DNA from 2 places in the Ferrovum sp. JA12 genome. Region 2 is predicted to be linked to the other one. Evidence: riboswitches for the same ligand, from Rfam matches in the RefSeq annotation. Region 2 holds a riboswitch; the other holds the start of a gene.

The links. A riboswitch is a leader RNA that binds a small molecule or an ion and turns the genes downstream of it on or off. The one in region 2 is predicted to bind cobalamin.
Region 1: it holds a riboswitch for cobalamin, as region 2 does, so the genes downstream of both, FERRO_RS09420 (ribonucleoside-diphosphate reductase subunit alpha) here and FERRO_RS04850 (TonB-dependent receptor) in region 2, are expected to answer to the same signal.

The regions. Positions count from the first base shown of each region.
Region 1 covers NZ_LJWX01000002.1:933,846-938,066, forward strand. The annotation lists gene FERRO_RS09420 (ribonucleoside-diphosphate reductase subunit alpha) at 1-2,398, opposite strand, end outside; cobalamin riboswitch at 2,501-2,694, opposite strand; gene FERRO_RS09425 (O-succinylhomoserine sulfhydrylase) at 2,840-4,012, opposite strand; gene purF (amidophosphoribosyltransferase) at 4,019-4,221, opposite strand, start outside.
Region 2 covers NZ_LJWX01000001.1:942,461-946,681, reverse strand. The annotation lists gene FERRO_RS09935 (TonB-dependent receptor domain-containing protein) at 1-343, opposite strand, end outside; gene FERRO_RS04850 (TonB-dependent receptor) at 238-1,665, opposite strand; cobalamin riboswitch at 1,812-2,007, opposite strand; gene FERRO_RS04845 (3'-5' exonuclease) at 2,102-3,010, shown strand; gene FERRO_RS04840 (serine hydrolase domain-containing protein) at 3,471-4,221, opposite strand, start outside.

The DNA.
Region 1 (4,221 bases), on a different contig from region 2:
CATCCCATAGACCGATGGCTTTTAAATCCTTCACTAAGGACTCATTAACAATAGTGAACTCACCGGATAAATTAGATTTCACATAGAGATTTTGATAATCCGGTTCAATACTTGCCGATACGCCTACAATATTGGAAATGGTGGCAGTGGGAGCAATGGCCACGCAATTAGAGTTGCGCATGCCATATTGCTTGATATTCTCACGTAATGCTTGCCAATCAAGACGTATGGTTCGATCCACCGCCAAATATCCTCCCCTCTCTTCCTCCAGCATGGCGAGAGTATCCAGCGGCAAAATACCACGGTCCCATAGGCTTCCTTTGAAGCTTGAATAGGCGCCTCTTTCACGGGCAAGCTCGGTGGAGGCTAGATAAGCGTAATAACAAACGTATTCCATCGTCACATCGGCTAACTCAACCGCTTGCTCTGAGGCATAGGGGATACGCATTGCATGGAGCATATCCTGAAAACCCATAATCCCTAAACCAACAGGGCGATGACGGACATTAGAGTTACGTGCCTTAGCCACCGCGTAAAAATTAATGTCAATCACGTTATCCAGCATACGCATGGCCGTTTTGATGGTGTGACGTAATTTTTCATCATCTATCACAAAAGAGCCATTCACTTCCTTAATATGCTTGAATAAATTCACTGAACCCAAATTACACACCGCTGTTTCAGTGTCAGAGGTATTAAGGGTAATTTCTGTGCATAAATTAGAACTGTGCACCACCCCGACATGTTGCTGAGGAGAGCGAATATTGCAAGGATCTTTGAATGTAATCCAAGGATGCCCAGTTTCAAACAACATGGATAAAATTCTTCGCCAAAGTTGTAGAGCGGATACTTTTTTAAATAAAGTAATCTCACCATGGTCAGCTTTACTCTCATAACGCAAGTAAGCCTCTTCAAATGCTTTACCGTATTTATCATGCAAATCTGGCACATCAGAGGGCGAAAACAGTGTCCAATCTTGATTCTTATCGACTCGTTTCATAAACAGATCTGGAATCCAGTTGGCAGTATTCATATCGTGGGTGCGACGTCGATCATCACCGGTGTTTTTACGTAAATCAAGAAACTCCTCAATATCTAGATGCCAAGTTTCAAGATAGCCGCACACAGCGCCTTTTCTTTTACCGCCTTGATTCACAGCCACTGCCGTGTCATTCACCACCTTCAAAAAGGGAATCACACCTTGGCTTTTGCCATTAGTCCCCTTAATTCTTGAGGAGAGTGCACGAACCGGTGTCCAGTCGTTACCCAACCCTCCGGCATACTTTTGCAGTAACGCGTTTTCTTTAATGTTCTCAAAAATACTGTTCAAATCATCCCCGACGGTGGTGAGATAACAGGAGGACAATTGTGAGTGTTTTGTTCCACTATTAAATAACGTTGGTGTGGAACTCATAAAATCAAAGGAGGACAATAGCAGATAAAACTCAATAGCTTTTTCCTCTCTATTGATCTCTTGCAACGCAAGACCCATGGCCACACGCATAAAGAAGATTTGTGGTAACTCAATTCTTTCTTCATTAATATGTAAGAAATAACGGTCATATAAAGTTTGTAAACCCAGATAACCAAACTGTAAATCTCTTTGTGGATCTAGTACCTGGGACAGTTTTTCCAGATCATACTCAGCCAATTGATGATCCAATAAACCTGCCTCAATCCCTTTTTTAATGTATTGACTAAAATACTGGCGAGTCGCCACTACAACTTCTTCAGCAGTGAGGGTTTGCCCTAATATTTCTCGCTGAATTTGTTTTAAAAGTAAACGCGCAGTCACAAAATTATATTGGGGTTCGCGTTCAATTAAGCTTCGTGCCGCCATCACCAAGGCTTTCTCAAGTTCCACAAAAGAAATGCCATCATATAAGTCTCTCACTGCTTGATGTGTGATCACTTCAGGATTCACATCTTGCAGCCCTACGCAGGCCTCACTCACTAATTGATTAAGCCAATGTAAATCAAGATTAGTGAAGCTTTCACCATCTTTAATTCGAATAGGTATAGCAGGAGGATGTTGGGTTTTCGCTCTCTCTTGTGCACGTTTTTCGCGATAGAGCACATAGGCCCTTGCCACATCATGCTCACCTGATCTCATTAACGCCAATTCAACCTGATCTTGAATGGTTTCGATGTGAACTGTGCCACCTAAAGGCTGACGTCTTAACAGGGTAGAGATAACCTGTGCTGTTAAATGTTTACATTGCTCCCTGACGGAACTGGACACTTGAGCTGATTCGCCATGAACGGCAATAAACGCTTTGTGAACGGCCACTGAGATTTTATCCGTCTGAAAATTAACCACCTCTCCCGAGCGTCTAACTACTTGATAAAGTTGAGCTGCGTGCTGAAGAGTATTATCCTGAGAAAAAGTTGAATCCATATAGCCTTCCTAAGAGGGCAGTGGTGTCATTGGTTTTGCGTACGCAAATAAAGAAATAAACATAACTTTATTCAACCAGAGGACACCCCGCCTCATTCATGTTGTTTAAGAAATATCACGGCAGGTCTCCTGGCTCTTGGTTTAACATGCTTGGTTTAGCTTACCGCATCTTATTCAGTGATAGATAACACAACCTAGCGTTACCAATTACAGTTGCGGGGGCAGCTTAGGTGTTACACCTGATTCCCTTTTTATTGCAAGAGATAGTCTTACAAACCGTAAGGTCATTAAACACAATATTGAGGGGTATTGTCAAGATAAAACACAATATATTGTGTTTTATTTCAGAAATATGAAATATCAGGATTTTCCGTAAATTGATTGATGTAAGATTAATGGTGGATTGAATCTCGCTTCTTGTGTGCTATAGAACGGATAGCGCTAATCCAAACCTCGACTGAGATCTGTTTTAATATCATTTAAGGACTCCAATCCCACGGATACTCGAATTAACCCGTCCGTGATCCCCGCCTTAACTCTTGACTCTTCACTGATACGACCATGGGTGGTGGTAGCAGGATGAGTGATGGTGGTTTTAGTGTCTCCAAGATTACCGGTTATGGAGATCAATTGGGTAGAATCAATTACCCGCCATGCTTTCTCTTGCCCCCCTTTCACCTCAAAACTCACCACTGCGCCACCATGGGTTTGTTGGCGTTGAGCGAGTTCAAACTGAGGGTGAGAGACGAGCCCTGGATGATGGACGCGTATCACATTGGGATGCTCTGACAACCATTGCGCCAGAGAAAGAGCTGCTTGGGATTGGGCCTCAACGCGAAGCTTTAAGGTTTCTAACCCCTTGAGTAAAATCCATGCATTAAATGCGCTCAGACTAGGGCCTGCCGTGCGCAAAAACGAATAAATCCCCTCTTTTAAGAGAGCCTTAGAACCGACAATAGCCCCGCCTAATACGCGGCCTTGTCCATCGATATATTTTGTTGCCGAATGGATAACAATATCAGCACCCAGAGACAAAGGTTGCTGCAATATGGGCGTACAAAAACAGTTATCTACCACCAAATAAACTTGAGCGTTTTTACTCACCTCGGCTAAGGCTTGGATATCCACGAGCTCCATGGTAGGGTTTGATGGCGTTTCAAGATAAAACAATTTAGTGTTACTTTGAATGGCCCTCTTCCACCCATCAATATCTGACAGAGGAACAAAGGTCGACTCAATTCCAAAGCGCGATAGAATGTTAGTGAACAATTGCACCGCCGCACCAAAAATACTTTGCGAGACCACAATGTGGTCTCCCGCTTTTAATAATCCCATCATGGTGGTTAAAATAGCCGCCATACCGCTCGCTGTGGCAATGGCGTACTCTCCCCCTTCCATGACTGCCAAGCGTTCTTGAAAAGCATTGACCGTGGGGTTAGTGAAGCGTGAATAAATATAGCCAGGTTCCTTATTCTGGAAACGGTCCGCCGCCTGCTGAGCGTTATCAAAAACATAACTTGAGGTTAAAAATAATGCTTCAGCATGCTCATTAAACTCAGTTCGATGAATGCCCGAACGAATGGCTAAAGTATCTAAATCATAGGGTTGGGTCATAGTCTGTTAAATGGTCTCAGCGTGAGTTAGATTTAAATCTAGCTGGTTAACTTTTTGCTGGGCATGGGTCTCGCCATCTTTGCGTGCAAATTCAATCTTAGCCAAGTATTCAGCAGTAATATCATCGGTAATATAACAGCCATCAAAACACGAACAATCAAAGCGTTCAATATTTTTTGCCTGAGACTTAACATCTCTGATTAAATCAC
Region 2 (4,221 bases):
CTTCTTCAGCCCTTAAAGGAAGTGCTAAATCAGTATTTCGATCAACTGGATTTAACAAATCCAAAGAGCCATGTATGTTGAAATATCCAATATACTTTTGAGCTGTTAATGTCATACCTTGGATTCTTACTTTTCCAATATTATAAGAAATAAAAGTAGACGGATCAGACTGTATCAGATTTGAAATATCATTCTGGTAAATGACGATTCCAAAGGCTTGATGATGATCATCATAATTTAATCCCCATTCAATATTCTTACTATATTCAGGGGATAAATTAGGATTACCACTATACGGATAGTAAAGCTGATCAAACGTCGGTTCACTAAATGCGCTGCCCACACCAAGATGGGTTTTATTGATTCGGATACTTGATAACCATAAGTAGCGCTTCCAGTTAATTTGGACCCATAACCGGAATAACCATCACTTCTGATACCCACATCCAACGTATGGAGACTTCTTTTTAAATGGTAAATGGTTGCCAATGAATCTACGCTTCTTGACAGGTTTTGATTACATATGGAGCATCCATCTGTGACAGTGCTATATGTTGCATTGAGGTATTCACTTCGATGTTCCGTAATGATCTGTAATTGATCCTGACCCAAAGCAAAACTATTTTGCCATCGATAGTCGTAAGTGGGCGTATAAGTTTGATCATTTGATAAAGAAGTTAAAAACTTTGCGTAATTTGAGGACAAAGCAATTTGAAAATTACTTAACCAATTATCGTTTATCTGATTGTTACTATAAATAGCCACATTAATCAACGTATTGATATTATTATCGAATTCTGAGGAATAAGTATTGGTATTGTAGTTATAAACCGCGCTTGGAAAGCCGTAGGTATTTTTTGAAGCAAGTAAGCGCATACCAATCTCCTGGCCTATACCAATCGTTTGTTCCAAATTACCATATGCACCCATTCTCTGATAGCCAGTCGCGCCTGTTGGATATGCTCCATCTATAGCTGGAGGATATAATCTTGAAAAGTTATTTCCGATAGTGTTATAACCTGATGAATTTTCCTGAGACACACCAAACGAGAATTTTGTGTTGTGTTCAGCATCTGTTGATCCACTTATTGATGCGCTGGACATACTGGTTCCATAACTGCCGTAGCCAGACATAGCACTCACCTTCGGTGCACCCTTACCTTCTTTCGTGAAGATTTGGACCACGCCTCCCACCGCATCAGAGCCGTAGTAGATGCTTTCAGGTCCGTAAACCACCTCAATATGATCAATCATTGACAATGGGATAGCATTCCAAATACCCCCACCAGTACTGGTTAGCTCTACCCGGACTCCATCCACAAGAAGCAAAGTGTGGTTACCGTTAGTTCCGCGGGTAAATACAGATGCAATATTACCTGAGTCGCCATAGGAGGCAATCTGAAATCCTGCTTGCTGTTGCAGTAATTCAGCCAAACTTTGTTGGCCAGCAGCACGAATTTGTTCATTACTGATAAACACATGATCTTGTATCACTTGAGAGCTAGGTGTGGGAATAAGATCTGCAGTGACTATCACTGGGTCTATTTGCAAAGGAGCACTGCTATTTTGATTATCTGCAAAAACAGGAAAAGTTGAAACCAATAAAACACATGCCAATACACTTCTTACCCTATCCGTAAGAGGTATAAAATAACCAGAATACATATTCAATCCCTAAAGTCTAAGGTCACACCCACGTAACCACTACCAATATAAAGAAGTAAGGGATATAAAGAGGAAAATGGAGATAAAGAGAGGGCGACAGCTGAGAGACTGTTTCACTCAGTACCAGCGAAGGTCCCCGTCCGCATTACTTGACTCAATCTATGGCCGATATCCGGGCTGGTGAACATAAGAACTTTACCTTCCCATGAATAATCACAGTGGTAATTAAGTCCGTAGTGAAAACAACTCACATTCACTTACCGTTGCGGGGGCAGCACACGTTTGATTAGTGTTTCCCGTTTAACTTGTCAATTAACAAGCACCATACAAAGTGATTAATTGTAACAAAAAATAAGAAAAATAAACAAATTATTATCTAACTCATCCTCAAAAAAGTCTCTACAATCGAAATACAGTTAACAAGGAATTACTTATCGTGGATATCAACACTGCACTAAATATTATTAAAAATAATCCAGATTATCGTGTGTTAACACGCTTAAAAATTGAAAATTTACATCAATTTGAGATAGCCCCAACAGGTGAGCCCTTAGGCCGATTAGCAGTCATTGATACAGAAACAACCGGTTTAAAAGTAGATGATGGGGACAGAATCATCGATTTATCTATAGCCACCTGCGAATACGGTAAGAATAGCGGACATTTATATCGTGTTATTAATAGATATGACAGTTTAGAGGATCCTGAATTCCCCATTCCACCAGAAGTAACTAAATTAACTGGCATTACAGATGAAATGGTCAAGAATAAAAGAATTGAGGAATCTAAAATTGATGAAGTGTTAGATGGAGTCAATTTAATTATTTGCCACAATGCCAGTTTTGATAGGGGTTTTTTAGAAGCACGATATCCGTTATTCACACAAATGCATTTTGGTTGTTCACTTAATGAAATTTCTTGGGACATTTGGGCCACTAAAAGTAGCAAGCTAGACTATCTTGGCTTTCGGTTTAATTTATTTCATGATGCTCACAGGGCAAAAGCAGATGTGGATATGCTGATGATGTTACTGAGTCAACCTACCCCCGATCAAAGTGCTACAGCCTTATCTATATTAATTGCTTCTGCCCGAAAAAAAATATGGCATATACAAGCAATCGATCTTCCATTTGATAACAAACATCTCGCCAAAGCTCGAGGTTATAAATGGTTTGAAGGGTCAGAGACTGTTAAAAAATCTTGGTATATTCAAGTTGAAGACTTGGACACAGAATTAGAGTTTTTAAAAGAAGTAGGTTGTAAACATCCCATGTTTACCCCCATCACTGCTAAAGAGAGATATAAACCACTCAAAGAGATCATGCAACGCTTAAATAGAAAGTGATGCGCTCAAAAACACTAATCATAATAACAATTTACTTATAAAGAAAAGGATGCAATCAGCACCCTTTTAAAATTTATTAAGCAATCTTATTATCTAGAAGAGTTAACCAGTTGTATTGAATCTTGTTGTCCGACTTTATGAAGAGATGCAGCATTCGCTTTGAAAGCGAACATATAAGTCGAAAAAATCGCTACTAAAATAACGAACAACGTAACTATATACTTCATAATTGGCTCCCTTAATAATAATTATAAATAAACAACTACTTAAGTTTGATTTTACACCAATATTTTTAGAAAGATAAAGTAAATAGTTGCATTTTGTTTCAAAGCGCAAAATCTCTTAGCTAGGCTTTTGATTGTTCATTACCAACAACTTTTATTTTTTTTTCAACAAACTAGCAACTCAATGGAGTTACCACTGAATCGCTAACTCTTTAATTACTAGTCCGGAGAAATAGTTAATTAATCAAAGCAGAATCAACTAAATCCTTAATCAAACGTCTGTAGTAAGGCCTTACTGGCCCAGGCACTTGGGTCATCACAACAACTGCTAAGTCTTTTTCTGGTTCAACCCAGAAAAAAGTCCCGGCTGCACCAGCCCACATATACTCTCCTTTACTACCCAATACTCCGGCCAGTCCATTTTCTTTTCGAACCATAAAACCCAAACCAAAGGTATAACCATCTATCCCCATGAGTAGTTGCCCTGGGCTGTAGGGTAAAGTAGTTCTATTACCAAGTTGGTCTGATGTCATTAATTTAATTGAAGCGGGCGATAAAATATGTTGGTGATTAACACTACCTAGATCAAGCATCATTGTCGCAAAATTTAAATAGTCATCAGCGGTAGTTACAGATCCTGCCCCTCCAGAATCGTTAGCAGGCTGTTCCGAAACGTCAATTAAATGGATAGGTTGATGTGTAAACGGGTCTATAGAGAGGGGTTCTGCTAAACGGGATAAATTATTTTCAGTAATATAAAATCCAGTATCCACCATATTTAATGGGGTAAAAATATTCTGTTTAAGATAATCACTCAATCTCTGGCCAGACACCTTCTCAACAATTCTTCCAAGCAAGTCTACAGACAAACTGTACTCCCAATTGGTACCTGGCTCCGTGCTAAGTGGAACTTTAGAAAAAGCCGTTATCTCTTGTTCTGGGGTTAAACTACGAACATCATAGGCCAAGTGTTCGTTAACCAATTCT